One region of the Paenibacillus sp. Lou8.1 genome, then DNA from elsewhere that is predicted to be linked to it. Evidence: predicted binding sites of a transcription regulator. Region 1 holds the regulator's gene; each other region holds the start of a gene.
What was found. Region 1 encodes Rex, which represses fermentation and respiration genes when NADH is low (regulators of the CRP and FNR family bind a similar motif). Its sites were predicted from a motif close to TTGTGAAATATTTCACAA; they were not measured.
Positions count from the first base shown of each region.

Region 2: NLX78_RS24600 (phosphoketolase family protein) is a predicted target of Rex. The motif match lies at 3,876-3,893, and genes of this name have one in related genera.
Region 3: NLX78_RS13460 (cytochrome ubiquinol oxidase subunit I) is a predicted target of Rex. The motif match lies at 5,299-5,316, and genes of this name have one in related genera.
Region 4: NLX78_RS12250 (formate/nitrite transporter family protein) is a predicted target of Rex. The motif match lies at 2,181-2,198, and genes of this name have one in related genera.

Region 1 is NZ_JANAVN010000016.1:109,786-117,503, reverse strand. Features, by position in the region: gene NLX78_RS21595 (3-hydroxyacyl-CoA dehydrogenase family protein) at 1-98, opposite strand, end outside; gene NLX78_RS21590 (AAA family ATPase) at 235-1,737, opposite strand; gene NLX78_RS21585 (hypothetical protein) at 1,730-2,263, opposite strand; gene NLX78_RS21580 (hypothetical protein) at 2,484-2,750, shown strand; gene NLX78_RS21575 (cell wall elongation regulator TseB-like domain-containing protein) at 2,803-3,327, opposite strand; gene NLX78_RS21570 (amidohydrolase) at 3,365-4,666, opposite strand; gene NLX78_RS21565 (redox-sensing transcriptional repressor Rex) at 4,653-5,306, opposite strand; gene dinG (ATP-dependent DNA helicase DinG) at 5,351-7,718, opposite strand, start outside.
Region 2 is NZ_JANAVN010000022.1:25,715-33,432, forward strand. Features, by position in the region: gene NLX78_RS24590 (PspA/IM30 family protein) at 1-71, opposite strand, end outside; gene NLX78_RS24595 (aldo/keto reductase) at 255-1,097, opposite strand; gene NLX78_RS24600 (phosphoketolase family protein) at 1,373-3,757, opposite strand; gene NLX78_RS24605 (GntR family transcriptional regulator) at 4,051-4,773, opposite strand; gene NLX78_RS24610 (glycosyltransferase family 2 protein) at 5,125-6,276, shown strand; gene NLX78_RS24615 (ring-cleaving dioxygenase) at 6,395-7,345, opposite strand; gene NLX78_RS24620 (DoxX family protein) at 7,420-7,718, opposite strand, start outside.
Region 3 is NZ_JANAVN010000008.1:200,213-207,930, reverse strand. Features, by position in the region: gene cydC (thiol reductant ABC exporter subunit CydC) at 1-1,083, opposite strand, end outside; gene cydD (thiol reductant ABC exporter subunit CydD) at 1,064-2,824, opposite strand; gene cydB (cytochrome d ubiquinol oxidase subunit II) at 2,824-3,837, opposite strand; gene NLX78_RS13460 (cytochrome ubiquinol oxidase subunit I) at 3,824-5,230, opposite strand; gene NLX78_RS13455 (response regulator transcription factor) at 5,634-7,292, opposite strand; gene NLX78_RS13450 (cache domain-containing sensor histidine kinase) at 7,285-7,718, opposite strand, start outside.
Region 4 is NZ_JANAVN010000007.1:207,225-214,942, reverse strand. Features, by position in the region: gene NLX78_RS12260 (glutathione peroxidase) at 1-133, shown strand, start outside; gene NLX78_RS12255 (FAD-dependent oxidoreductase) at 524-1,885, shown strand; gene NLX78_RS12250 (formate/nitrite transporter family protein) at 2,273-3,106, shown strand; gene NLX78_RS12245 (molybdopterin-containing oxidoreductase family protein) at 3,480-5,612, shown strand; gene NLX78_RS12240 (MFS transporter) at 5,659-6,909, shown strand; gene NLX78_RS12235 (GNAT family N-acetyltransferase) at 7,013-7,507, shown strand; gene NLX78_RS12230 (GNAT family N-acetyltransferase) at 7,606-7,718, opposite strand, start outside.

The DNA of each region.
Region 1 (7,718 bases):
TCTACCAGCAGCACATCGATTCCTTTGGACGCGAGCATTTCAGAAATCCCCTGTCCCATGGTGCCGCCGCCGATGACGCCGATTTTTTTAAATTGCATGATTCTTTACTCCACCCTTTCCTGGTCACTCTCATATATTGTATCCTTCTTTGTCGAAAAATACATGTTTATGTCCCAATAGATAATAATATCTTAGCACGGACTAAAAGTAAAAAAAAATAACCAGCATAAAAAATTATGCTGGTAATAAAGCATTTTCACTAAATTGACATCTAAATTGGTCTCCAGACAGAGTTTCTTCCTTCATTAGGATGTCAAGTGAGTTGTCGAACACAGGACGATGCTTTTCCAGCAACTCCAAAGTTCGGGTATGCAGGTCAGCCATAATCTCGCCATTTTCCCGCATAAGTTCTTCTTTGGTTACCATTTCCATGTTAATAATGCCAAGTGAAGTCAAACCGGAAGTCATCATCGTATGGACGATATTCAGCGCCTGCTCAAAATCATTACTTGAGCCGGTACTGCGACCGCCATAGTACATTTCTTCCGCTGTGGCCCCTGCGAGCGAGATCATGATCTGCTCCTCCAGGAACTGCTTGGTGTATAAATAATGCTCTTGCTGTGGATTGTGGCGCACATAGCCAAGCGCTTTTCCACGTGGGCTAAGTGCTACCTGGCTTACGCTACCGGGACGAACAATTTCGGCCATAATAGCATGTCCTAGTTCATGAATCGCTACACGTTTTTTCTCTTCCAACGTCGATTCTCGATCTGTCTTTTCACCCATCATTACTTTGTCAATTGCCATCGACAGATGCTTCTGCGCAATCATTTTCTGATCCTGTCTCATCGCATAGATTGCCGCTTCATTCATCACGCTCTCCAGCTGTGCGCCGGAAAACCCGTAAGATTCCTCAGCAATTTTGTCCAGATTCGCATCTTCCTGAATCGGTTTGTTTTTGGCATGAATTTTAAGAATATGAAGACGGCCCTTCTTATCAGGCAAATCCACTTGAATATGACGGTCAAAACGCCCTGGACGCGTTAAGGCACTGTCCAGCATTTCTTTACGGTTTGTTGCTGCAATGATCAAAATCCGCGGTGTATCTGCCGAATAAATGCCATCCATTTCTGTCAGCAACTGATTCAAAGTCTGATCATATTCTCGTTGCTGTCCACCCTCACGCTTACCACCAATTACGTCGATCTCGTCAATAAAAATAATCGCATTTTCCTTCTTTTCCTTGGCTGCACGAGTACGTGCCTCCCGAAACAACTCACGGACACGACCCGCACCAACACCAACGTACATTTCAACAAATTCACTACCTGAGGCTGCAACAAATACAGAATTAGTATAGTGTGCGGCTGCTTTCGCCATCAGTGTTTTCCCTGTTCCCGGAGGACCTGTGAGCAGAACACCTTTTAATGGACGGATACCAAACTTAGAAATTTCATCATGTCGATTCAAAAAGTCCAGGGCCTCACGCAACTCCTGTTTAGCGCTTTCCTGCCCACCGATTTCCTCAAAAGTCAGCTTGTCCGGACCATTTTTTTTGCGTTTACGTTCTTGCCCAGCACCTACGGCCAAGCCACCACGTGCATGCATGAGCATTAACAAGCCGCTGAGCATCACGCCAGCAACTAGAAGAGGGATAATATTCACCCCAATAAAAACGAGAAATATAATAGTCACCGGCACTATGCCGATTAATGTTTCCTTGATCCATCTAGGCATTAGGCCATACCCCCATTTGCTGAGATTGACGTGGCAAAACGATAAATTTGGTCGCTTTCCCTTCGCTGAGTCGGATATAGACATTGTTCGAATCCATGTCGGTATCAGCTTTGATACCCGTCTTTTTCTTTTTCATCTGCTCAACTGTAGATGAAATTTGAGTATACTTTTTATTTTCCATCGCTTCGGCTACAGGAAACATAGCCTCAGACCACCATTGATTCAGTGCTGAATTGGAACGATCTTCAATATCCAGCTTAATGGTACGGCTGCCAATGATGGTTTGTCCTTTTTGCTTAACCACATCGACTAATCCGGCCACATCCGCCTGCGGTTTGAGATCTAGTTTCAATACAACCTGATCCTGTTTAATATCTATTTGAGCGCTTGTCACGCCTGGATATTGAGAAACCAGTTTTTCCAGAGGGCTTTGCATTGTAACCTGACGGTAAATGAACCATCCCCCAAATAGCAGCAAAGCTGCCAAAACTGCCGCCACAACGATAGGAACTGCACGCAATTTCAAACAACATCCTCCTCTCAAAATGTAAAACCCAGAAGAAACGGGACGAATGTCAACAAACAACCAAATTGCATGATCTTACAGCGATCAGCAATTCTTTTTTCTATCATTTTTGTCTATCACTTATAAAATATAGTATATCATAACGTATATCTAATATCGAAGGCAATGTGTGGAGGAGTTGTGATGAGGCAAAATCTTTGGTTAAGGTGGAGGCGAGACGATGCGTGTAGGATTTGATCTTACGATCGCTGTTGCCACCGGATTTTTTTCGATTAGATTCTTACGGAGAAAATCCGGCGGCAAAGGCGAACGCTCCGCTTCTCCAGATTCAAATCTTTCACTCCGTACTGCCCGCCATAAAGATGAATTTGCCCTAGAGAGAAAATGGATTGGTAAAGATGCTTCACTGGCTTTCAGCCCATTTTACGGCATAGCAAGACTAAAAGACGTAAATACGAATTTCATCGCATTTACGTCTTTTTCTTAAGCTTTCAATTATTTACTAGTCATTCATTCCACATCTGCTAATCCTCAACCAGCTAGTTATTGGGCAAAGTATATTTTACACCCGTCGCTACCCCATCTGAGAAACGATAAAAGCTGTAGTAATGATGACTTCCATCATCGTAAAACAACTGCCACACATATTCGCCATTGAACACACTCGGCTGAAGCCTTACAATTTTTACACCTGGAAGCTGCTGCTGAATTATTGCCGTCATTTTTTGCTCATCGACTCCATTCTTCAGCAGTTCGGTGTGAACACCGCTATTATCTGCGGCAGGTACGTTAGGTTGTCCTTCCACTTTTTGAAAAGGAACCCACACCATTATATTTTCATTCTGTGCATTTTTCCCTTGAACCACCCAATATACCTGATCCCACACAGACTTCCATGTTTGAGTCGTGCTAACCAGACCACCTGATTGCTTGGCCTTAATGATAGCGGCATTTTTCTCAGCCACCTGGTCTTGAGTAACATAGGAATAATACCAGAAAATGCTGACCAGGATCAGTATTACGGCCAAAATGGCGACCGCTATCCACTTTTTCTTATTTTTCAAACCCGTGCTTCCTCTCTAAGGGGATGTGACACCTGAATTAGCGCGACAGCAGCCCTTCAAAGGCGGCTTGTGCCTCATGTTTGATGCGTTCCTCGTCCATAGTCAGGCATTCGCCGTTTTTCACAACCTGACGACCGTCTACCCATACGTGAACCACGTCTTTGGCGCTTGCTGAGTATACCGCATGGGAAATAAGATCTGTACGCGGCAAGAAATGTGCCTGATTCAGATCCAGCGCGATAAAGTCAGCCTTGTTGCCTGCTGCCAACGCTCCTACTTCTTTTAAACCAATTGACTTTGCACCGTATTCTGTTGCCAGACGCAGCGCTTCACTCGCAGGAACTGCCGTAGGGTCACCAGATACACCCTTGTGAATAAGTGCTGCCAGACGCATTTCCTCGAACATATCCAGGTTATTATTACTGGCAGGACCATCCGTTCCGAGAGAAACGGTAACCCCTGCACGCAGCAATTCAGGCACTCTTGCCACACCACTTGCCAGCTTCAAGTTGCTACCTGGGTTGTGCGAAACCGCTACACCACGTTCAGCCAGTAAAGCTATTTCTTCGTCATTCAAATGAACGCCATGGGCAACAAGCGAAGGACGGGAGAAAAAACCAAGCTTATCCAAGTGTGCAACTGGACGCAAACCGTAGTCACGTACGTTTTGCTCCACTTCGGCGATCGTCTCAGACATGTGCGTATGCAGCGGCAAATCCAGATCATGCGCAGCTTGTACGAATTTTTCAATAAACGCAGGTGGACAGGTGTATGGCGCATGCGGTGACATCATCGTTGTAATACGCCCGTCTGCTTTACCATGCCAGTTACGCGCAAAAGTTACGGCCTCAGCCAGCTTGATTCGCTGTTCTTCCTCCGAACATAGTCCAATTGCTCCACGCATCAGACTTGCACGAATACCTGACTCTTCAGCCACACGAGCCACCTCATCCATATGATCGTACATGTCCAGGAAGGTCGTTGTTCCACCTTTCAGCATTTCCAGCACAGACAACGACGTACCCCAGTACACGTCCGTAGATGTAAACTTGGCTTCCATAGGCCACATTTTTTCCTGAAGCCATACTTGAAGTGCCAAGTCATCTCCATGCCCACGCAGCAGAGACATCGCCGCATGACCATGAGTATTAATCAGACCAGGTAAAAACAAAAGCCCCTTACCATCGATCGCTTCCGTCTCTTCCTCACCCGAAGGCAAAGTCTCGCCAATGTAAGTAATGCGGCTATCTTCCACAATCATAAAACCATGGATTACCCCAGCTTCTGGTCCATTTACGGCAAAAGAGCCGTTTTTAATCATCCATTTATTCACTGTCATATTGTGTTTCTTCCTTTCCGTCCTCCAAATAATAAGCGAGGCTAAGCAAATCAGTTGTAAAGTCTGTGGCATGAATCCGAATGTTGGCCGGTGCCTTGAGAGTAGTCGGTGCAAAGTTCAGGATCGCTCCAATTCCGCTATCAATAAGCCTGTCAGCCACGTGCTGTGCTTCAAAATCAGGTACGGTAATAATCCCGATTCGAATGTTTTTTTCTTTCACAGTCGTTTCCAGTTCATCCATCGGTTGCACGACCAATGTATTGATCTTGGTCCCTACCTTATCTGGAAACGCATCAAATACCGCTACAATCTTCATATTGTCTTTTAAATAAGCGTTATAATTCGAAAGGGCTTGCCCCAGATTACCCGCTCCGACCAATACTACATTAATTTGCTGATCGATTTTCAGGATATGGCGTATTTTCTCAATTAGATAAGAAACATCATAACCGATACCCTTCCGACCAAAATCTCCAAAATAGGCGAGATCTTTACGGATTTGGGCCGGGTTTAAATCTAGCCTCTGTCCCAACTCTTGAGAAGAGACCGTAGCCACCTCCCGTTTGTGAAGTGCATTCAGATAACGTAAATATACGGGTAACCTCCGTACGACAGCCTCTGAAATTTTATCTGATTTCATACTTGCTCCCCCTAATTGTAACGAACATACTTAGTGTCCGTCCGTTATGCCTCGGTCTCCGGGGCGGATTGGAGCCATTCGGCGATGCGGGGCACCATTTGCTCCGATGGCATATGCTCCATTTTTGGTCCCGGTAACGAGTACAAAAAGTGCTTTCCGTAATAGGATTCGATCACACGCGTATCGTAAACGATAACGACCCCGTGGTCGCTCGCTGTACGAACCAACCGACCAAATCCCTGTTTGAAGCGAATGACCGCTTGTGGTACAGACAGCTTCATAAATGGATTCTTCTTCTGCTGCTGGAGCAGCTCGCTTTTTGCCTCCAGCAACGGGTGATTCGGCGGTTGAAACGGCAAGCGAACAATGGCCAGACAAGTCAGAGCCTTCCCCGGAATATCGACGCCTTCCCAGAAGCTGCTGGTTCCCAGCAATACAGAAGCTTTGGCTTCCTGAAAACGGCGGGTTAGCTTGCTGCGACTCCCACTGTCCACACCTTGTCCCAGCACAGTAATTTCGCTGGATGCTAAGGCCTCTTTGAGCGGCTCATACACTTGCCGGAGCATCCGATAGGAAGTAAACAGAACGAGCATTCTCCCCCGCGTCGCCTGAGCAGTCGCTCCTAGAGAGCTAACGAGCATATCTACAAAGTGTGCATCTCCTACACTGCCCTTCACGCTTGGGAAATCCCGTGGAATGACCAGCAACACCTGATCCCTGTAATTAAAGGGTGACGGAAGCTGCGAAGTCATCAGCCGCTCTTGATCTGCGGCCTCCTGCAAGCCGAGCTGATCGATCATGTACTGAAACGACTTATCTACCGATAAGGTAGCAGACGTCAGAATAATGCTTCTTTTTTTGTCAAAAAACATTTCTTTCAACTGGCGGCTCACATCGACGGGCACCGCATAAAATTGTAATGATTTACTGCGGAATTGCCCACTCGCTTCGAGCCAGTATACGGTTGTTTCATCATCGAGTCGCATAAAAAAGCGCAAATTTTCTCGAATCCCCGCCAGATCCTTGAGCAGACCCGTGATATCTGTAATAAGGCTATCCGCCGCATAATCGTCATGTTCTTCCTTGACGTCCAGCATCAGCTTGTCGCCCTTGCGCAAAATTTCACTCATCGTTACATATAGCTGATTTTCCAAAGCCCCCGCCTGATCCCACTTTGCAGGCTTGGCTGAAGGTTTGAGACGGGAAGAAAACTGTCCTGTTTCACCCGGTGTCGCATCGCTTCGTTCTGGCAACATGCCAAACAGCTTGTCGCTTAGCAGGTCCCAAGTTTCCTTAACCTCTAACACGAGCGGATACATCTGATCGATGGTTGAGGCCCAATCCGTCGACTTCTCGTGCCCCGATTTCGCCAACTGTTGACGAAGTGAAGGCAGTTGTCCATTCTTGCTGTCTTTGAACAGTCGCGTCAGTGTATGCACGAGTGTGAAATATTTCATATGCATACCTAGGTGCTTACCAGCTACTTCCTCCAGGTGATGGGCTTCATCAATCACCAGATGTTCATAGCTTGGCAACAACTGGTGACTAGCTTTGACGTCTGTAAACAACTTAGAGTGATTCGTAATAACAACATCCGCTATCCCTGCTTCATGGCGTGCACGATGATAATAGCATTTGCGGAACCATGGGCAAGAACGACCAAGACAGGACTCTGAATCACTCGCCACCGTTTCCCAGAAATCTCCACCACGGTTGCTCAGATTCAGTTCTTCATCATCACCGGTTTCTGTTAGCGTCAACCAGACGATCATCTGAGCAGCTGTAATTAAATCTTCCTTCGGTGTCGCGAAGTCTCTTCTGTTTATTTTATGTTCAAACTTACGCAGACACAAATAATGTCCCCGACCCTTGAAAATAGCAGCCCGGAACGGAAACGGAATCACCTTGGTCAGCATCGGAATGTCGCGCTCGCGTAATTGCTCCTGCAGGTTGATCGTATGTGTACTTACCATAACTCGCTGTCCTTTTTTCACACTGTGATACAGCGATGGGAGCAAATAGCCGAGGGACTTCCCTGTTCCTGTACCTGCTTCGATCAGCAGATGCTTGTCTTCACTCAGTGCCTGATTTACACCCTCAATCATCTGTATCTGCGCCTCGCGCTCCTCATATTGGCTCAAGGATGAACGCAAATTGTCCCGCACATCATCCATGTACTCCTCAAAGGAAACACCTGACAGTGGATTCGGGTCATCTTCTCTACGCGGAGCAGCTAGCTCCGTCCAATCTTCCACTTTTAGCGCAAGCTGACGAAAAAACTGATGTCCCTCCAGATCCTGAATAGGATCAAGCTCTTTCTCTTCACGCACCCCATCAAGAAACCATCCAAGGTCACTGTCTTCCTCTGCAAACAAATCGCTAAGCCGCTGTATCGTTATCAAAGGTAATGCT
Region 2 (7,718 bases), on a different contig from region 1:
TCTCCCACCTTATCCATTAAGGCGTTAACATTCATTTTCATAATATCCCTAAACCTTGACAAAATCCCCATGATGACCTCCTTCGAAAGGACTACATTCAACCATATCATACATCAAATCCGGTAAAAAATGTTCATCATAGCTCTATATACTGGCCCATTGATCACTTTCAGATGTGTGTTCGTTTTATTATAAAAGCAAAGGGTCCAAAAACCCGCGACAGATTTTTGAACCCTTCTATTTATTGTTCCTGATTATAGTTCTTCATAGGACTTGGGGTCCTGTCCCCATATCCGTCCATCCTCACTGCTAAATGCCGAAATCACGTTCATTTCCTCTGGAGACAACTCAAAGTCAAAAATATCTAGATTCTCCGTTTGGTGTTTTAAAGAAGAGGCCTTAGGGATCGGGATTGCTCCAAGTTGGATATGCCAACGTAAAATCGCTTGTGTAGTCGTTTTATTATGAGCAGAAGCAATTTTCCCAATCTCTTCATTCTCCAGCATGCTGTGACCGCGCCCCAAGGGGCTCCATGATTCCGTCACGATGCCCTGTTCAGCATCTTTTGCACGCTGATGTTCCTGATTAAATAATGGATGCAATTCAACTTGATTTAAGCTCGGCGTGACACCTGTTTCCCGAATTAAACGTTCATTATGCTCGGGCAAGAAATTGCAGACCCCAATGGAACGGATATAGCCCCTTTTCTTCGCCTCAATTAACGCCTGCCAGGCTTCAACATATCGATCAATTTGGGGATTCGGCCAATGGATCAGATAAAGATCATAATAGTCCAGGCCTCCTCTATATAATGACTCTTCGATCGTTACAATGGCCTCTTGGTAAGCATGTCGGCGACCCGGTAGTTTGGAGCAAATCAACAATTCCTCTCTGGGCACAGAGCTCTGCTGGACCGCTTTCCCGACAGCACCCTCATTTTCATAGTTGAACGCTGTGTCGATCAGACGGTAACCTGCATCAATCGCGCCGGTAATCGCCTTGACTCCATCTGCACCCTTAATTCCAGCAGTCCCAAATCCAATGACGGGCACTTTAATGCCATCATTCAATACCTTCTCCGGAATTTGTTGGTTCATAATTACAGCCTCCTTTACTATTCTCATATAACATAACACCTCTTCAAAGCTCCGGCAAAATATAGCAATCCATTCCGTTCTCTGTATATGTATATACCCACTAGCTCGTAACTTCCCTACCAAGTTCTCTGTGTGCTAAATCAAAAAGCGCCTGATCCCCATTGAAATCATACCTGAAGTCAAGGGGGCAGGCACTTGTACCACTACCAAATCATATATTCCACTTCATGCTTGATGGCTTGGTTGTCCAACACAAAGTTGAAGTGTCTGTATTTTTATTTCAAGCCATTCCATACCCAGTTCTCTACCTCTGGTAGGTCAATACCCTCTTCGCGAATGAATTGATGATGTTTCTTAATCGTAGCATCCATTTCATCCACAATGTTGGTGTACTTCCCAGCGTCAGGTAAGTTGAGAGCAGCTTCCTTCACTAAGTCAAAACGATCCATTTGATTCAATACACGCATATCAAATGGTGTCGTAATATCGCCATTCTCACGGTATCCATGTACATGCAAGTTATGATTATGACGATCAAAGAACAGATCTTTGATCAGACCTTCGTAACCATGGAAAGCGAAAACAACGGGTTTGTCTTTTGTGAAAAAATGATCAAACTCAGCGTCGGATAATCCACGCGGGTCTAGTTTTTGACTTCTCAGTTTCAGCAAATCTACCACGTTGATGTACCGAATCTTCAAGTCAGGCAGTTTTTCATGCAAAATAGAAATTGCAGCTAAACTTTCAATCGTTGGCTCTGTACCAGCAGAAGCAATGACAAGGTCAGGTTCTCCACCTTGATCTGTACTTGCCCAGTCAATGATCTTCAACCCTTTATCCACCAATTCTTTCGCTTCATCAGCAGTAAACCATTGTGGACGTGGGTGTTTAGACGAAACAATCAAATTGATCTTTTGACGGTCGTTTAAAATGGTGTCGAAAACAGCCAACAATGAATTGGCATCCGCTGGCAGATACTCCCGAATAAATTCTGGTTTTTTGTCAGCCAAATGACCTAACAAACCTGGATCTTGGTGTGTATACCCATTATGATCCTGTTGGAACACCGTTGAAGTTGCTACGACATTCAATGATGGGATATCTGCACGCCATCCTTGATCCGTTGCTTTACGCAGCCACTTAAAGTGCTGGGTGATCATCGAGTCAACCACACGCAGGAAGGCTTCGTAACTTGCAAAGAAACCATGGCGACCTGTTAATACATAACCTTCCAGCAATCCTTCAGCTTGGTGTTCGGATAATTGAGAATCAATTACGCGGCCATAGGATGATAAGAATTCATCATTAGGTTCAATAATTTGGTCCATCCATTGGCGTTTGGTTACTTCAAAAACAGGAGCCAAGCGATTAGACATCGTTTCATCCGGTCCGAAGATTCTGAAATTACGATTTTCTTCATTTAAAAGAACCACATCTTTAACGTATTTCCCTAAAACCGACATATCTTGCGCAATCACTTTACCAGGTACGGAATTATCCAGCGTATAGTTACGGAAATCCGGTAATTTCAAGTCTTTAATGAGGTTACCCGCATTCGCAACAGGGTTCATTCCCATGCGTTTATCGCCTGTAGGCAAAATTTCAGCAAGCTCAGGGTTTAAACGACCGTTTTCGTCGAACAATTCCTCTGGTCTATAGCTATTCAGCCATTCTAACAAAGCAGGTGCGTGCTGCATATTTTTTTGATCAACCGGAATTGGAACCTGATGGGCACGGAATGAATTTTCATTCGGCACGTTGTCCCATTCCTTCGGACCCGTCCAGCCTTTAGGTGAACGGAATACAATCATCGGCCACGCCGGACGAGTAAGGTCATTATTTTCACGCGCATTCTTTTGAATAGCTTCAATCTTCTCGACAGCCGTATCCAATACTTTCGCCATTTCTGGATGCATGTGATCCGGATTTTCACCTTCAACAAAGAACGGCTCCCAACCCAAACCTTTAAAGTATGAGGTCAATTCTTCTTTCGATTGACGAGACATAATCGTTGGGTTACTAATCTTAAAACCATTCAAGTGCAAGATTGGTAGTACTGCACCATCCGTGATGGGGTTGATAAATCGGTTAGAAAACCACGAAGCGGCTAATGGGCCTGTTTCAGCTTCACCATCACCAATAACAACAGCCGAGATCAGATCAGGATTATCCAGAATGGCACCTACACCATGAGAAAGGGAGTAGCCTAATTCTCCACCTTCATGGATAGATCCAGGTGTTTCAGGAGCAGCATGTGAAGCAATACCGCCAGGGAAAGAGAATTGTTTGAACAATTTCTTCATCCCTGAGATATCTTGTGTAATTTGCGGATAGATTTCAGTGTAGCTTCCATCCAGATAAGAATTTGAAACCATAACCTGGCCGCCGTGACCAGGACCTTCAATGTAAAGCATGCTCAAATCATATTTATTAATAACACGATTTAGATGTGCATAAATAAAGTTTTGGCCCGGAATTGTGCCCCAGTGTCCAATAGGCTTAACCTTCACATCTGAATCTTTTAAAGGCTCTCTCAACAAAGGATTATCTTTTAAATACAGCTGACCTACCGAAATGTAGTTCGTTGCACGCCAATATGCATCAAGTTTTTCTAAATATGTTTTAGATGAATAATCTGCTAACACGGGTGATAACGACATGGTGTCCACTCCCTAAGTAGTTTTGTTTGTAATTTATTTCCGGAAATTTCATCTACATGTCCATCATAACGCTACGCTGACTAAATTCAACCTTTTTCACAAGTGATACGGTCCAATTTTGTGAAATTTTGAACATACTATGAAATATAAATTAAAAAGACAGTAAAAAAGCTCTTACATTAAAATATATAGAATTATTAACCAATAAAATTTGCAATAACGAGACAAACGCAGACTCCAATCCTTTTCTCAAAAACATAAAAAAAAGACCGGAGAATTCTCCAGTCTTATCATTAGTGAACCGATACAAAGGTATTAAATTTCAAATATTTGTAATGAAATCGCATATGAGAAAACTCAAATGGCGTACCGTTATCTAAAAAGAACACACCTTCCATAATACCTACAGGCTCATTTTCATTTAAATGTAGCAGCTTTTGATCATTCTCTTGAGACGGTTCTGCAAAAATGGATAAAAAAGATTTGGTGACAGCCAAGTTCCGCGAGTCTTCCAAATAATTAAAAATGGATCCCTCGATAATTGTCTGATTTAAATTCTGGACAATTTTAATAGGGATATAGCCCGTTTCAATCATAAAAGGATCATCATCAAACAGACGTAAGCGGACAATTTTGTAAACAAAATCATGAGTCTCCAAGAACAAATCGCGCTGTAATTCTTCTGTTGGCGGAATGACCTCAAAACTTAGTACTTTGATTTTCGGCTTTTTACCATGCATTTGAAAATTATCAGTGACCCCTAGATTAGAGCCTTCGTAGTTAAAGATAGATTCATTTCTTATGTATAATGGATTAATAAATGTCCCGGAACCTTGTTTTTTGAAAATGATTCCGACATTCTCCATTTTAGTCAGAGCACGTTTAATTGAACTACGACTAACCTGGTAAGTCTCACTAAGACTACGTTCATCTGGCAATCTCATATCTGCAAACTTTCCAGCAAAAATTTTCATCTTGAGATCGTCAATAATTTGCTTATAGACAAATTGTGTCATATAGTACTCCTCTTTCAGGTCTTCTATAACTCTATATAGTTTACCATAACTTCCCCATTTCATCTCATGTTTGTTTCTGTATGCTGAGTGGGCTTTCAGCGGATAGGAAGCACCTCGCTTTTACTTTACATCTCTATGCATAATACCATGATTACACATACATAACACCACTGAACGTACCTGCAAAACAGCAGAAGATACAGAACCCCCACCTTAATATCGGTAATAAGACCAAGCCTGTTTCGAACCTAGAGGGATGTTTGACTAGACCAGGCTAAAATCCTTGAATACATTGTTATTATTTATCTTGTTCAAGCGTTTTCTAATAAGAATGGTGGGGGGGAGATCATATTGGCTATCCGCTACAGCATCATCATTCCAACCTATAATCGAGCCCAGCAATTGTTGCTTACACTCGCTTCATTTGAGACACAAACCTATCCAAAGCAACTATTCGAAGTCATTGTAGCTGATGACGGTTCTACAGACGGAACAAAAGAAATGGTCGAAGGCTTCAAAGCATCCTATCCTCTTATCTATGTGTCACATCAGGAACAACGCGGTCGATCTGCCGTTCGAAATTTGGGACTGCGCCGTGCAAAAGGGCTGTACATCATCTTCTGCGACGCTGACTTTGTAGTGTTACCGGAATTCATTAGGATCGCGAGCCGTTATCACCGTAAATATCCCAAGTCCGTGCTTTCAGGCATTCCTCACTCGTGGGACGATGCTTTTACCCACTATTACCCTGACTTTTCCCCTGAAGAAAAAGAACAATGTCGCAACATACTTACGCAGTCCAACTTATGGAATGCTGACTATGAAGCAGCGAACGAAATTACTCCGATCATAACCCCTGAAGATATCCTTCATCAAACGGGTGCACTGTCTAAAGTAGTTAGTCCCACAAGGGTTCCTCCCAATACGCAGAAACAATTTGCCTCAACGGACGTAGCCCCCTGGATGCTGCTGGTTACTCGTTGTGTGGCCATTAGACGCAGTCACTTGATTCGTATTGGAGGTTTCAATGAACGGTTTGTGCTCTATGGACTCGAGGACTGGGACCTTGGCTATAGACTGCATCGCTTGAAAATCCCTTTTTATTGCATCAAAGAGGTGGTCGGATATCATCAGGAACATCCAACCTATCTTAGAGGTAACGTGTTAAATACAGAAAATCTGAGAATCATGTATGAAACCTACGGATTCAATGACTCCTCGTTAAATTTATTCGCCCTTATCCCTCCATCCGAGGATTTTGAGACCTACAAAAATACATTGCGGGTATTGCGCAGGGGATTCCGCTCTAGGTTAACACGCTCATCAGCACTGTTATTAAGAAGAACACTACGCATTGCAGCCAAGCAGTTCTACGATCAAAGCCATACTCATGCATACAAAAAATCATTACACTTGATAAAAAAGAAGGCAGCGAACCGGAAAAGTCGAGTCGCTCATGTGTTACGAGAAATGCTAGTGAAGTCTGAAAAGCTGGTGGAGTAGCAAGAGGCCGGAAGGACACGAAACACATGAATTTTTCCCGTAATAAAAAGACTCCTCCATCTGAGAGCAGGCCAAACTCGGCAAGCTGTCTTATGGAAGAGTCATATGCAACTTTTTCTTACTTTTGTTTTTCCGTTAATGTTCTCACTTCAATAGGATGCAGATTCGCCTCGATTTGAGCCCGCTGCGGTTCATACCACTCTAGCAGCATTAATTCCTGTCCCAAAGATTCAGCAGGTTCATCGTTAGCAAATCCCGGTGGGTCTGTAGCAATTTCAAATAGGATACCGCCCGCTTCTCTGAAATATATCGCATTAAAATATTGGCGGTCTATAATGGGAGTCGGCTGATATCCATAATGCTGGACTGCGTTTCTCCATTCTTCATGTTGTTCAAAATCTTTTGCACGCCACGCAATGTGATGTACCGTGCCTGCTCCACCAAAGCCTAAACCCATTTTGGCGAGCGGAACATCTACGATGTTGCCGATTTCCCCTACGGACTGATAACGGGCATATTCGGCGTCTTCAGCGATTTTCGTAAATCCGAGTATGCTCTCCAATGCATCCATCGTTCTCTGTGGGTTGACGCTAAATAGCCCGGCGCCTCCAAACCCCTTAATTGCTTTATCAGCCGAAATACCACCGTAAGACCAAGTACTATTCGCTCCCGCTTCACGTTCAACAAGCTCAAGGCGTAAGCCCTCATTATCCTCAAATTGAAGATATTGTTCAGAAAAACGGCTCGTTTTCGTAACTTGAATATCAAAGCTTTCCAAACGATGCTGCCAAAAATCAAGTGAACCTGGGGGTACCACATACGAGGTTATGCCCACCTGGCCACCTCCGATTCGTCCTTTAGGAGTTCCTGGTGCAGGAAAAAAAGTAATGATCGTTCCAGGACTTCCTGCCTCGTTACCAAAGTACAAGTGGTAAACCTCAGGAGCATCGAAGTTGATTGTTTTCTTCACTAACCGAAGTCCCAGGACGCCGGCATAGAAGTCGACATTTTCCTGCGGATTACCGGCAAAAGCTGTAATATGATGAATACCTGTAGTTTGAAGTGACATATGAAACCCTCCTATAATCGTAGGAACCTTTATTTTTTATTGTTGATGACTTTTAATGACCTACACATCATGTTTTATCTAAGTAATGCATCGATGGAATATGAACCTGCCCCTGTCAACGCAATACCAATTACGACTGCAATAAGAACTAGCGGATATTCATAGCCATTAGCTGTTGCCCAGATCCCGTTTGGGCCATGTACTTTGAAAATTGCCCCAAGCATAGTCACCGTAATCAACAATGCAGCCAGTGGAGTGAGTAGTCCTACAGCAAATAGAGCTCCTCCCAACAATTCCATCAACCCAGCAGACACTGCCATGAATACTCCAGGCTTAATGCCGATCGATTCCATCCAACCCCCAGTACCTTTTG
Region 3 (7,718 bases), on a different contig from region 1:
TGTCGCATAGCGGTAGCTTACGTTGTTCAGCAGCAGGTCTCCTCCGTGGCCCAATCGCATAGCGGTAGCCTGTTCCTCTAGAATATCTGCTGTTCCGCCTGCTCCAGGTGTAGGTGTGTCTTTCTCCGAATCCTTTAACCGTCGAAGTGAATCCTGATACTCCGGCGCATGAACCACCGCTTCTCCAGCGCGAACGAAGGCATCCAGCAATGGAAAAGCCACAAGGGCAAAGGATGCCAGCCATGTGGCTTCTATACGATTCTGTGCTACCAGTCCTCCAGCCCACACAGTCATAATCACAACCCCGCCACCTACAACGCATTGTGCGATCCAATGAGAACGCCACTCGCTCCGGCGAAGTGAATTTTCCATTACGGCAGCCCTATTGTGTCGTTGTGTAAAGGTGCTCAGGAAATGCCCAGTCCGTCCGCTCAGCACCAGATCACTCATGCCAAACAGAGCATCCGTTAGCTCCTGATAGGCTTTACTCCGTTCCTGCTTGAACACTCGCCGTTTGGCGAGTGAGGTCCATAGTGAGATAGCCGGGGCAATAAAAAGCAAAAATCCGCCATATAACGCCATGAGCAAGGCAAAGGTTCCGTCCATCCGTCCAAGCGCCCAGATGCCTGCTGCATAAATCAGCAAAGCCGATAGCGCAGGCAAAACTAGCTTCAAATAGATGTTTTGAAGCTGCTCAATATCCTCTGCCAGCAGTCCCAAGAGGTCCCCTGTACGGAATTTGCTGCGAATCATCAGCGCCTGCGGTTCCACTGCCCGATATAAGCGTACCCGCATACGGGACACAAGGCGCAGTGCGGCATCATGTCCTACCAAGCGCTCCAGGTACTGAATAACCGCTTTACTAAAGCCAAATGTTCGCACAAGCACAATTGGAACATACACCATTAATATATTTTCCGGTTTTAAGGCCGAACGGGTAATCAGATGACCGGACGTAAAGAGCAACGCGCCCGCACATCCAATGGCCAATGCACCCAAAAGAGCAGCTACCAGAAAAGCCCAAAAATATTGTCTCAGATACGTCACAAACCAGCCTTGTCTGCTATTGTCCGTTACTCTCATATCGTCCGTTCCCTCCTTCCGACATCCCCGTCAGCAATCGGTAATATGCCCCCTTACGGGCAATCAATTGTTGATGGGAACCTACTTCTTCCAGACGACCTTGATTCATCATCCAGACACAGTCCATATCTGGCATCCAATGTAGCCGGTGGGTGGCAAGAAACACTCTTTTGTGTTTCAAAACCGATAAAATCGTCTGTTTTAGCTCCCACTCTGTCTCAATATCCAGATGCGCCGTAGGCTCATCCAATAAAATGACCGGACGGTTACTGAGCAAGGCCCGTGCCAATGCAATCCGCTGCGCCTGCCCTCCGCTCAGTGTCCTACCCGCTTCACCAATGGGCTCATTCATTCCACCCGGAAGACCGTCTACCAGTTCATGCAGTCCAACCGCGTCAATCGCCCACTCTACCTGCTGGTTGGATGCCTCCGGTTCATAAAAGCGGATATTATCTGCCAAAGATGCGCTAAACAGATATGGATGCTGTGGAATATACGCAATATGACGCTGCCATTCGGCTTTGGCTTCCCCAGCCAATCCGCATCCATTCAGGAGTAGCTCGCCTGAAGTCGGATCAGCAAAGCCGCCAAGCAGACTAAGCAGCGTTGTTTTACCTGCACCGCTAGCTCCAACGATGCCGATCATGTTCATGTGCGGTTCAACATGTGCAGACACATGTTCAAGCCGAGCCGAACCGTCTTCATTAAGGAGGCACACATCAGACAGCTCAAGAATGTCCTGTCCCGTGATGTCCAATCCTTTATCGTTAGCTGCCGGTTTATTCGGCTTGGTCGCATCATCCTCTGTACTGAGAATGGAGCGCATTGCTCCCCAAGCCTCCTTGCCATCCAGTGAAGCATGATAGTCTGATCCCAACTGGCGTATGGGCATAAAATATTCTGGCGCTAAAATAAGCACCGCCAGCGCTGCCTCCAAACCCACCGAGCCACTAATCAGGCGCAAACCCAAGCCTACCGCGACAAAAGCGACCGATAGCATACTAAAAAAATCAAGGGCAAATGAGGAAAGAAACGCTACCCGCAGCGTGCGCATCGTTGCCGTGCGGTATTGGTCGCTGACCTTCCCAACCGTTTCCCCATGCTCTTGGCTACGACCCAAAAACCTTAGTGTCTGAAGTCCACGCAGCGAATCCGTGAAATGGTGAGATAACAGACGATAGGAACGCCACTGCTTGTCTGCCTGCTTCCGCGCCGCCAAGCCAAGCAAAATAAAGAAGCCCACCAGGATCGGCATCGTAGTCGTCAAAATCACACCTGAAATGACATCCAATGTGAAAACATACACAAGCACAAGTATAGTTACAGCCATCATGTCAATCATACGAGGAATGGACAGTTCCAAATACGTGCGAAAACGATCCATGCCGTCCAGCGCTAGCGTCACCAACTTGCCGCTACCTTCCCGCGCTGCAAAACCCGGCCCCCGTTCGAACAAACGTGCAAGCAGACGCTCCCGTAAGGAAGCGCCTGAAGCTTCGGCAAAACGGCCTGCTGTCCGGCGTTGCAGCCAGATCGCCGTATGCCTCATTGCAAAAGCAGCAAAAAACAACACCAGCGACGGCCAAGCCATTACCAGCGGATTCTTATCAAACAAAATCGTAACAGCCTTTGCCAAGAAGACTGCTTGTGCAATCACTGCGGCCCCCTGGAGCAGGGAAAGGGCAGCCAGTAGCAGCATTACTGGCCGAATGCCCTTTAATTCAAACCATGCCTTATCCATTAGTATTCCAAATGATCCTTCTCACTGAGACGCTTATGGAAAACAAAATAGCTCCATGCCTGATAAGCCAACACAAAGGGTAAAAGCGTTGCTGCAACAATCGTCATGGCTTTCAGTGTGTAATGACTGGAGCTTGCATTATAAATCGTTAAATCAAAAGCACTGTTAATCGAGCTCACCATAAATCTTGGGAACAAACCGACGAATAACGATACGAAGGTCAGTAAAATCACTGCACCTGTCATCCCGAAGGCCCATCCTTCACGGCGCTGCTTCAGGAAGTACCCTGTCAGCACATAGGCGACAATTCCCACCGCAACCGCAGCATACATAAAGGGACCGCGACGTGCAAATAAATCCGTTGCAAAATAAGTCCATACCACCATGCCCGCGAGTAAAATGCCCAAAACCGGAAGAAACTTGGACGCGATCACACGAGCGCGATCCCGTACTTCTCCAATCGTCCGCAGGGAAATAAACGTCAGTCCGTGCATTAGACACATTCCGACCACTGTCAGTCCAATCCATACGGTGTATCCATTGAATACATCGGAAAATCCAGCTTTCAAATCCATGTTTTGCTGAATAGGTACACCTTTCACCAAAGCCGCAAAAGCCATACCGAACAGCATCGGCGGTAGAAAGCTGCCAATCAGAATGCAGGCATCCCACGTTCCTGTCCACCATTTCCCTTCAGCCTTGCCTCGGAACTCAAAAGAAACTCCACGCAAGATCAAACCTAGCAAAATAAAGACAAATACCAGATAATATCCGCTGAACATGGTTGCATAAAAATGTGGGAAAGCGGCAAACATCGCACCTGCTGCTGTAATCAGCCACACTTCGTTGGCATCCCAGAATGGACCAATCGTATTGATCATCAAACGTTTTTGTTGGTCATTACGCGGCACCAATCCTGTGGCCATTCCTACGCCAAAATCAAAGCCTTCCAGAAAAAAGAAGCCAGTAAACAGCACAGCAATCAATAGGAACCATAAATCATTTAGCGACAATGGTGTCACCCCCTTGAGCAAAAGGATCATGAATTACCGTTTGTTGATGCGGCTCAATATCTGGACCTTTGCGAGCCGTACGGTAAAACAAAAACGCCAGCACACCTGTTAAAATTAAATACAATGTGGTAAATGAGATGAACGAGAACAACACTTCTCCAGCCACAACCGTAGGCGAAACAGAATCTTTCGTTTGAAGCAGACCAAATACAGTCCACGGTTGGCGTCCTATTTCAGTCATGATCCAACCTGAAGTATTCCCAATGAATGGAAGGGATATCCCCCATATCATAAGACGGAAGAACCAGCGATGCGAGCCCTCCAACTTTTTACGGAACGTCAGGTAAGCTCCGTATAAAGCGAGTGCAATCATGCCACATCCCGCCGCAATCATAATGCGGAAGCTCCAGAACGTGGTTCTTACTGGCGGGATATAATCTCCCGGACCATAGGTTTTCTCATATTCTGCCTGAAGCTCATTCATACCAGGCACAGAGCCGGTAAATTTACTATAGGATAGAAAACTCAAAGCAAAAGGAACTTTAATCTCAAAGGTATTTTCCTTTTTTCCAGGATCAATCCATGCGATAACTGTCCAAGGAGCGGGGTCACCGCTGTTTTCCCATAAGCCCTCACTGGCAGCCATCTTCATCGGTTGTGTTTTCACTAAATATTGAGCCTGACCATGACCAAACAAAGGAATAGCTATGGCGCTGATTAAGGCAACAATAATGCTCAATTTGAAAGAAGGTTTAAAAAAGTCCATATTCTTTTTTTGCATCAGCTTCCATGCACTGATACCCGCGATCAGAAATGCTCCTGTCGCAAAAGCAGCAAACAGCGTATGCGGAAATTCCCATAGCAGTTGCTCGTTCGTTAGCAGAGCGGCAAAATCTTTCATTTCTGCACGTCCATTTTGAATCTCATATCCTACGGGACGTTGCATGAATGAATTAGCAGCTAGAATCCACAATGCCGATAACATCGTACCGATAGACACCAACCACATACAGATTAAATGGACCGTTTTGGACAATCTTTCCCAACCGAATACCCATAATCCGATAAACGTCGATTCTAGAAAAAATGCAAGCAATGCTTCAATCGCCAGCGGCGTACCGAATACATCACCGACAAAACGGGAAAAGTCCGACCAGTTCATCCCGAACTGAAATTCTTGCAAAATCCCGGTGACGACGCCCAGTGCAAAGTTAATCAGCAGAAACGTTCCCCAGAATTGAGCCATTTTTTTGTACAAGTCATTTTTCTTGATAACATACATAGTCTCCATAATTGCCACTAACAACGACAATCCAATGGAGATCGGCACATAAACAAAGTGAAGAATCGTTGTGGTTGCAAACTGCAACCGTGCCAAATCCAATACGTCCATGATGTTGCTCCCCCCTGCACTTCTCTTAACAATGATTTATAGTATTTATAATCTGAAGTCTTCTCCATTTGTGATAGTATTCACATTCTTACATATGCAGCGGTCACTTTTTAGAAAATGACTCACTCCATATCTTCACCATGGTTGTCATGATCCGGCTTCAGATTTATCCCCATTATATAGAATAAATTTAAATGAAATAGAATCGAAAATGTGAACATCGTGTCAAAGCTGTGTCATAATGGTGGCGATTTGATGAAAACGCCCTAAACTCCATAATAAATGTGACATTTTCGATTGATCTATCCATTTTTTCACCATAAAAAAAGAGCCTCTCTTCGTTCGAAGGTTATACCTCCGACATCTGCAAGAGAGACTTCATAGCGTTAAACCTAGGAATCTATCAACAGCCATCTGTTCCTCCGTTCTTTTGAACCCGATTACGGTAGGAGGAAGGTGACATTCCAGCATACTTTTTAAATTTACTATGAAAATAATCTGCATTCGCATATCCCACGCGTTCCGCCACCTGGTGTACCTTAATTCCTTGTGCAAGCAATTCCCTTGCTCGCTCAATCCTCACCTTATCCAGGTAGGCATTAAAGGCCTCGCCAGTATGACTTTTGAACAGTTTGCCCAAATAGCCACTATTGTAATTGAACATATCTGCCAGTAACTCCAGTCGCAAATTTTCATCATAATGACTATGTATAAAGTCAATCATTTGTTTCATGATGATGCCCTTGCCACCAGATTCAGTCTGGCCAATCCATTGCAACACATGCTCCAGCGAGTGATCCACCAGCTCGCCCAATGTGGAATAAGCATATACATCGGTTATAAAGCTGGAGTGCTCCTCCAGCATGGTTCTGCTGTGATCCTGTCCGGCTGCATACTTGTTCAACGCCAGTGTGAATGTTTGGGCGAACGCCGCCTTGATTGCAGATTCTGTGCGATAAATCCATGGAAATTGGTCTTCCATTTCCTTAATGACACGGGTTGCAGCTTCACTATTAGCCATATCTAGCGCATAGTACAGCTTTTCTGCATAACGTAGGGGATCATTTGTAGCACGATCAGACGCTCCACTCATTTCAGTCTCAACTGTCTCCAATTCGTATAGGTCTCCGGAAAGCATGACTCTTTCTGCCCGGAACAAAAACGTACGTTCTAACAATCGTAGTGCCTGCTCAAAAGATCTGGGAATGTCGTTAAGAATGGATACAGGATCACCGGCAGCCACATAAATTTCCGTTGCCCACGGCTTTAGCTCCTGTCGCCAAGTAGCCAGTAACTGAACAGCATCTTTCTCCGTTTTTAACGTGGCGGGAAGCAAAAGACCCATATATATTCCAGCCTCAAACACGATACCTCTGCCCTGCTCATGACACAATTCCGTTAGCCGCTGCTTTGCTGCCGACTGCCGAGCTTGTCGATCCCAGTCAGGAATACGTAAATCCAGCAGAATAACCTGATAGCTACTCCAGTCCAAGGCTGGTAACGCGGGCTGTTGTCCATATTTTCCGTTACCGCTTTGATGTTCAGCTTGCTCGGATGCTTTGTGCAGAGAATCGCTGCCTTCTACGGCCTTACGAGCATGCTCTCGATGAACCGGAAACAATAATGCTTCGATCCAATTACGCTCATGGGAAGGCGTACTTCCCCATTTGCCGTCTTCTTTCTCGTCCTCAATGTTTTGCCATACCCGTTTCAACTCTGTCGTCATTTCTTCCTCATCAACTGGCTTCAGTAGATAGCCATCTACCCCGAAGCCCAAGGCTTGCCGTGCATAATCAAAGTCTGCATATCCGCTTAATATGAGAAAATGAAACGGCTCTCCGTTCTTTTCACGTATGCTTCGTATGACCTCCAGTCCACTCATCCCGGGCATACGAATATCTACAATGACCAACTCCGGCCGATGCTCTCCGAACTTATCCAGAGCCTCGCGTCCGTTCCCTGCCGTATCGACAATACGGAAGCCACAATTCCCCCAGTCAATAATAGAGGACAATCCTTCACGAATCGCAGGCTCATCATCTACAATCATTGCTTTATACATTTGACTCTTCCTCCCTTGGTATGGAAAAGTATACGGTTGTTCCTACTTGTAATGCGCTTTCAATATGCAGTCCATAACGTTCGCCGTACATCAATGTCAGACGTTGATGTACATTACGCAGGCCAATACTGCTCCCTTCCGGCTCATCCGCCCCCCTGATCCGATCTAGCAGACGGGTCAGTTGCCCAGCTTCCATGCCGATCCCGTCATCTTCTACTTTAATTTTCAACTCTCTTTGTTCTATTGTAATATCTACCTTCACGGTAACTGGCTCTTCCTTATTTTCCAGGCCATGAATGACTGCATTTTCCACCAGCGGTTGTATGATTAAGGGAGGAATCGACATGTCCGTCGCGCTTTCTTCCAAATTCACTTCATAGATCAAACGATTTCCAAATCTGAACTGCTGAATTTGCAAATAGGATC
Region 4 (7,718 bases), on a different contig from region 1:
AGAACAGGAAGATGGAACAATTCAGTGGAATTTCACGAAATTCATTGTGAATCGTGAAGGTGTACCTGTGGGTCGTTTTGAACCGAAGGAGTCACCAGAAGCGATGAAAGCAGCCATTGAGCAATTGTTATAGTAGCTTTGCCTTAACTCCAAAGTATATGTTTAAAAAGGTCTGATTTCCTGCGTGTCTCCGGGAAACGGACCTTTTTTTGTTCTCTACATGTGCATTTGTTTAAGGGGGGCGCATCATGTGAAAGTCGATTCCAAGGGCATAATCAGGGGGCTTACAGGGAAAACTGAATGGAGCAAAAAAATATTTCAGCAAACCGTTGATTTTGTATATCCTTTCTTTTTTAAATGTGGACAAATTGTGAATATCACGAAAAGCTATTGTAATGTGAAAAATATCACACTATAATAAGCGCATGAAGTGAAATAAATCACAAACGCAAACGAGCTGTTTACGTGAAACTATTCACAATTATTATACATTTTATGCCCACACACCAAGGAGGAATTTTACATGAAAGTAGCAGTTATCGGATGTACACACGCAGGCACGGCAGCTATCGTCAACACAGCTAAATGTTATCCAGATGCAGAAATTACCGTTTACGAGCGTAATGATAATATTTCATTTTTATCTTGTGGTATTGCCCTGTATGTAGGTGGTGTCGTTAAAGATCCACACGGCCTGTTTTATTCGTCTCCAGATCAACTGTCTGACTTGGGTGTAGTGACCAAGATGCTTCACGAGGTAACGAGTGTGGATACGGCAGGCAAGACGCTGCATGCACGTAATCTCCAAACAGGTGAAGAATTTACAGACACATTTGATAAATTGATTGTGACCACAGGATCATGGCCCATTATTCCAAAGCTGGAGGGCATTGAACTTGATCATATTTTGCTCTGTAAAAACTATAATCATTCCAATGATATCATTGAGAAAGCCCAGCACGTACAGAACATTACAGTCGTCGGGGCTGGATACATTGGTGTTGAACTGGTAGAAGCTTTCCAAATGAACGGTAAAAACGTAACGCTGATTGACAGTGCTGATCGTATATTGAATAAGTATTTGGACCATGAGTATACAGACCGGATTGAAAGTTCCCTGAGGGAACATGGCATTAAGCTGGTACTTGGCGAGACGGTGAGTCGTTTTGAGGGTACGAACGGTAAGGTGAGTAAAGTCGTGACCTCTAAAGGAGAATATGAAACAGAGCTTGTTATTCTCTGCATCGGTTTCCGACCTCAAACGGATCTGCTCAAAGGTCAGGTAGATATGTTGCCTAACGGTGCGATCATTGTGGATAACTATATGCAAAGTAGCTGCCCGGACGTGTTTGCAGCAGGTGACAGTTGTGCAATTCGCTATAATCCGACAGGTAAAACGGCTTATATCCCTTTGGCAACCAACGCAGTTCGTATGGGTACACTGGTAGCACGTAATCTGGTACAACCAACGATTGCCTACATGGGAACCCAAGGAACTTCGGGTATCAAAATTTACGAAGACAATATCGCAGGAACAGGCTTGACGGAAGCGGCGGCAACGGACGAAGGCATGACTGTAGAAGCTGTAACCATTGAGGACAGCTACCGGCCTGAATTTATGCCAACCTCCGAAAAGGTATTACTGAAAGTGGTATATGAGCAGGAGACACGAAGAATTTTGGGGGCTCAAATTATGTCGAAGGTGGATTTGACTCAATCCATTAACACACTATCCGTAGCCATTCAAAATCATATGACCATTGACCAGTTGGCCTTTGTCGATTTCTTCTTCCAGCCGCATTATAACAAGCCTTGGAATTTCCTGAATGCAGCAGGCTTGCAAGCATTGCCTACAATATCCGAACGGAACCCAGTTACTGTATAATTAGATTTGTCTGTGACATTGTTCATAAGTTTGTCAACAATCTGAGACGTACGGACGAATCCTTATAGTACAATATAGAGTAGCATAAGGATTAGGGGGTAAGTAGCTTATGGATTTGTTTTATATCCTTTTTCTTGTAGTCGTGGCCCTGGTAGGCCTCGGTGGAGTTATTTGGTTCTTGAGAGCAGTTGAAAAGGAAGAATACAACTAAATGTAAAGCGCGTAGTAGCGCAGTAGATGTAATAATACAGAAAGACAGTCCTTTTTCCAAGGGCTGTTTTTTTTATAGTTGAGAAAGTGATTTTTTTCACAAACATAATCACTGATTTTAAATAAAATATGAAAGAAGAATATTTTAGTAAAAAGATATTAAAGGAGCGGGGACATATGGCGAGCTATAAACCGGGGCAAATTGCTGAAAAGACGGTGGAAACAGGAGTGGCCAAGGCGAACAACCCGTGGACTGTGGCGGTGGTACTGGGATTTTTGGCAGGTGCATTTATTGCACTCGGTTTTTTGCTGGATATACGTGTTATTGCAAGTGCGCCTAAAGAATGGGGAAGCATTGCCACCTTTATTGGAGCTGCGGTGTTCCCCGTAGGTCTGGTATTAGTTTTGATCGCCGGCGGAGAATTGCTGACCGGCAATATGATGGCGGTCCCTTTGGCGAGATGGGCAGGACGGATTAAGACAGGAGCCTTGCTTCGTAACTTGGCGATTATTACGCTCAGTAATTTTGCAGGTGCGTTATTCGTTGCATTTTTCTTTGGGCATGTGCTGGGTTTGACAGAAACGGGCCCTTATCTGGACAAAGTGGTGGATATGGCAGGACATAAGCTACATGAAAGCTTTTTGCAGTCTTTTATATCGGGTATAGGATGTAACTGGCTCGTAGCACTGGCTGTATGGCTGGCATATAGCACAGACTCTATCGGTGGCAAAATTATGGGCATTTGGTTTCCAACAATGGCCTTTGTCGCTATTGGATTTCAGCACGTTGTTGCCAATATGTTTCTCATTCCGGCGGCTATTTTTGCAGGCCACTTTTCGTGGGCAGATTATGTTATGAACTTCATTCCGGTCTGGCTGGGGAATTTAGTAGGAGGTAGCCTGTTTGTGGCTGGAGCCTACTGGTTGGCCTATTTGAAAAAGCCTCAAACCAACGCACTTCCAGCGAATGAATCTCCAACTACTTCTTCGGTTGCACATCAAATCCGTTGAGTGGTCCTGCTTAATTACGGTACTTTAAACAGCAATGAACAAAGCAAATCCGCCATGACAGGCCCGGGGGAACGAAACCTGTCATGGCGGATTTTTTTGGGAGTGGTCCATGATTTGGCATGGAGGATGAGTGTGCTCTCGTCCCATAATGCCTTGATCTCTTTTACCCTCGGTAAGATATGATGAAACAGGATGTCGAAAAAAATTATGATTCTAAAAAAAATCCGTTTTGCTCTATGCAGCAGACGGATTTTTTTAATATTTTGGAGAGCGGCTGTGTGGGGAAATCCTTCTCTTGCCATAGGCCAAAGCTGTGGATATGATAAGATCAGTGTAATTTTTGGAAACGGTAACGGAAAGGAGCATCAACACTATGGATCATCGTAATAGCGCGCCTCCTGAGGCCACGCTTCAACAAGACTTACAAATGGGGCAGCGGATGACGGAGCAGCAGGACGGTATTTTTCCAGCTGTATGCCCGTTAGATTGCCCGGATACGTGTGGGCTCCTACTTCACAAGGAAAATGGAAAGATAGTCAAGGTGACTGGGAACCCGGATCATCCTATTACCAAAGGGGCTATTTGTAACAAAGTTCGCAATATGACGGAGCGGGTATATGATCCTGATCGGGTGCTCTATCCGTTGAAACGTATAGGCCCCAAAGGAGAAGGGAAATTTGAACGTATTAGCTGGGAGGAGGCAGTCGATACCATTACAGGTCGGTTCAAGGAGCTGATACGTATGGACGGACCGGAATCTATTCTCCCCTACAGCTTTTATGGCAATATGGGCGTATTGAGTGTGGATGGAATGGACCGCCGATTTTTTAATGCGCTGGGTTCAAGCCAACTGGATCAGACGATATGTAGCGTGGCAGGGAATGAAGGCTGGGCGTCCGTTATGGGTTTTAAGGGCGGCACCAGCCCGGAGGACACGGAGGATGCAGACCTCATTATTGTGTGGGGTGGAAATGTCATTAGCACGAACATGCATCAGGTCGTTTTGGCTGAGAAAGCACGTAAAAAAGGTGCTAAGGTGGTCGTTATTGACGTTCATCGCAACCGGACGGCGCAATGGGCGGATTGGTTCATTCCGTTATATCCGGGGACGGATACGGCGCTCGCGCTGGGTGTTATGAATGTGCTGTTCGCTCAGGGACTGACGGACGACGAGTTTTTACATCGCTACACGGTAGGCCATGAGGAACTGCGCGAGCATGTTAAGACATATACACCAGAGCGAGTTTCGCGGATTACCGGCGTACCGGAAGCGGATATCATCCGTTTGGCGAAAATGTACGGAACTGCGCGAGCAGCGTATATCAATATCGGCAATGGGCTTCAGCATCATGATAATGGCGGTATGAACGTACGTGCGGTTACATGCTTGCCTGCGCTCACTGGACAATGGCTGAAGCACGGCGGGGGAGCGTCACGCTCTAATGGCGCTTATGGCAAGTTTAACGGCGCCAATCTGGCGCGTCCTGATCTGCGACAGAATCCGGATGCCCGGGTGATCAACATGAACCGGATCGGAGAAGCGCTGCTACAGAAGGGACAGCCGATTAAGGCGTTATTCGTATACTGCAGTAACCCCGTAGTTGTAGCCCCCGATTCGGAACGGGTGACTGAAGGATTTGGACGAGAGGATTTGTTCACAGTCGTTCATGACCTGTTTCTTACGGATACGGCCCGTTATGCCGATATTGTGCTGCCTGCAGCGTCTTCCTTTGAAGGTACAGACCTATATAAATCCTACTGGCATCACTATGTTCAGATGCAGGAACCCGTCATTGCTCCACTCGGGGAAAGCAAAAGCAATTATGAGCTGTTTAGCCTGCTCGGACGGGCTATGGGCTTTGACGAAGCTGCCTTTACGGAAAGTGAAGAGGACATGATTGCAGGTGCGCTTGATAATCCAACGAACCCTTATCTCAACGGTGTAACCTTGGAAGCCTTAAAGAGGTCACCTTTTGTAAAGCTCGATATGACGCCAAAGGCTACTTATTTGGATCGTTTAACCACGCCTTCAGGCAAGATTGAGTTGTATTCGGAAAAAATGAAACAGGCAGGTCTGCCCGCGATGCCTTCTTATGTGCCGCTGATTGAAGGGTACGACGGAGAGCATCGACCGCAAGCGGACGAGCGGTATCCATTAATGTTTATTTCACCGCCAAACCATAATTTTCTGAATTCTACTTTTGCTAACTTGCCCAAGCATCAGCGACTGGAGCGGGAGCCCTTGCTACAAATTCACCCGGAGGATGCTCAGACAAGGGACATCGCGGATGGGGACCCGGTTACCGTATGGAATGATCGGGGGACGTATGAGCTGAAAGCGAAAGTCACCGATCTAATGCTGCCCGGTACAGTGATTAGTCAGGGATTATGGTGGGAAGGCAAAGGACGCAGACAGCGTGCCAATGTGTTAACCTCTGATCGGCTGTCGGATATGGGACAGGGGGCTACTTTCTTCTCAACGGTGGTGAATGTGAAGCGCCAATGAGATAATGCCTTTTATGGCGTCAGATGCAAAAGGAGAAACAAAAGATATGAAATGGTTGGAGTCTTATCCGAAAGAAGTGAAAGTGTTTCTCGTTGCTAGTCTGATTAATTCCGCTGGAAGTTCCCTGATGTGGCCGTTGGTTAGCATGTATGTGTTTGACGAGCTAAACCGTAGTATGGGAGATGCAGGGATTGCGATTTTAGTGCAATCTCTGGGCGGAATTTTTGGTCAAGTGCTGGGCGGAGCCCTCTATCACCGTATTGGAGCCAAGAAACTGATTGTTGGCTCACTCGCGATGAACGCGCTGGGACTTCTCGCGCTTCCATTTACCAGTGGTCATTGGGTAGCGTTTGTCATCATGATGGGCTTTATCGATTTTTTTAATGTCGTATCTGTGCCTGCGATTCAGGCCTTTGTAGGTTTTCGTTTTGCTGACCGTCGTGGTGAGCTGTTTAATATTATTTATGTCGCTAACAATATTGGGGTTGCAGTGGGTACGGGATTGAGTGGCGTTCTGGCTGACCTTTCCTATCAGCTCAGCTTTGTGATGAACGGAGTGACCTCTGCGGTATTTGCCGGGTTCTTCTGGTCTTATCTAAGCAGGGTGGATCGGGAAGAGGGAGAAGTGCAGCTCAGTAAGTCCGTGAAAAAAAGAGAGGAAATACCAGCTCGATTGCTGTTTCGTGATACCAGACTGTATCTCTTTGTGGGGTTAGGTTCGCTTTTTTTATGGTTCGGGAATTCGATCTGGAATACAGGAGTGTCTCCCCATATTATTGAGCAGGGCTTGCCTAAAACGATGTATGGATTACTATGGACACTGAATGGTATCCTTATTTTTGCCGCACAACCCATTATTTTTTGGATAAAACGACTGTACGCTCATCACGCTTCAGCGCAAATGACATGGGCCGGAGGATTTTATTTGGCGGCTTATATTGTCATGCTGGGCACACAGAACTATACTGGAATGATATTCGCTATGGTTCTGGCGACCCTGGGAGAAATGCTGATTGCACCTGCGGTTCCAGCATTCCTGTCTGATCATGGAGGTCGGGGTGCACCCTTTTACATTGGGCTTGTGGGGGGCATTGGCGCAGCCGGACGGGTAATGGGGCCTTATATTATGGGGAAGTTGTATGATGGCGGTGGGTTACCGCCTACACTTTGGCTGGCATCAGGCGTAGCGGTGTTGTCGATCCTGTTTTTCGTCCTGCATAGCTGGTTGAACCGTTTCCGGCATCATTCGGATACTTTGGATCCTACGACGTCCAAGGTGGATGCTTCCAGTTCTTAAGTCCTAATAAAAGTGCAGTAATATGCTGTGATTATGGTACAATAGTGACGGATGGTTGTAGTTATTGCTTCAGGAAAGCCTTCACAGGAAGGATTGAAAGGAATTGTTTACAAGTCAACCCTTGACGATACGTCATTCGGAGATGAAGGATGCTCCTGATCTGATTGCGCTGGATGAATTGGTATGGAATGAACGCACGGCTCCCGCTTCATTGTCTTGGAAGTCGCGTGGAGAGTTTCTGCGCAATACGCCTCCAGGCTCTCAACTGGTTGCCATCGAACAGGAAGTACTCTGCGGGTATATTGGATTTCGTCCTCCAACGCTGTTGGCTAGTAACTGTCATGTACTCGAAATAAATATAGCTGTACATCCAGCTTATCATCGCAAAGGTATTGGGACGGCCCTCATGAACTCCATGAAGGACATTGCAGCTGCGGAGGGCATACGTAAGTTGAGTTTGCGTGTACTCTCATGCAACACGGAAGCCCTTATGTTTTATGAAAAAAGCGGTTTCGCGATTGAAGGACGTTTGCATGAGGAGTTTTACATAGCAGGTCAATTCGTAGATGATGTGTTAATGGCCTATTTCTTAAAATAGGCGGAAGGCTACAGACAGCAATTCGGTTGTATGCCCGGGCCTAAACCAACAACGCCGCAGACCTGATCAGGTCTGCGGCGTTGTTGTACAATACAATATTACCGAAGCTGCTTCCATTCATTTTGGAGCATACCGTACACTGCGTGGTTCATGTAGCCGTCGGGCAGCAATTCCGCTTCGCGTACAATGCCTTCGAGCACAAAGCCCAAAC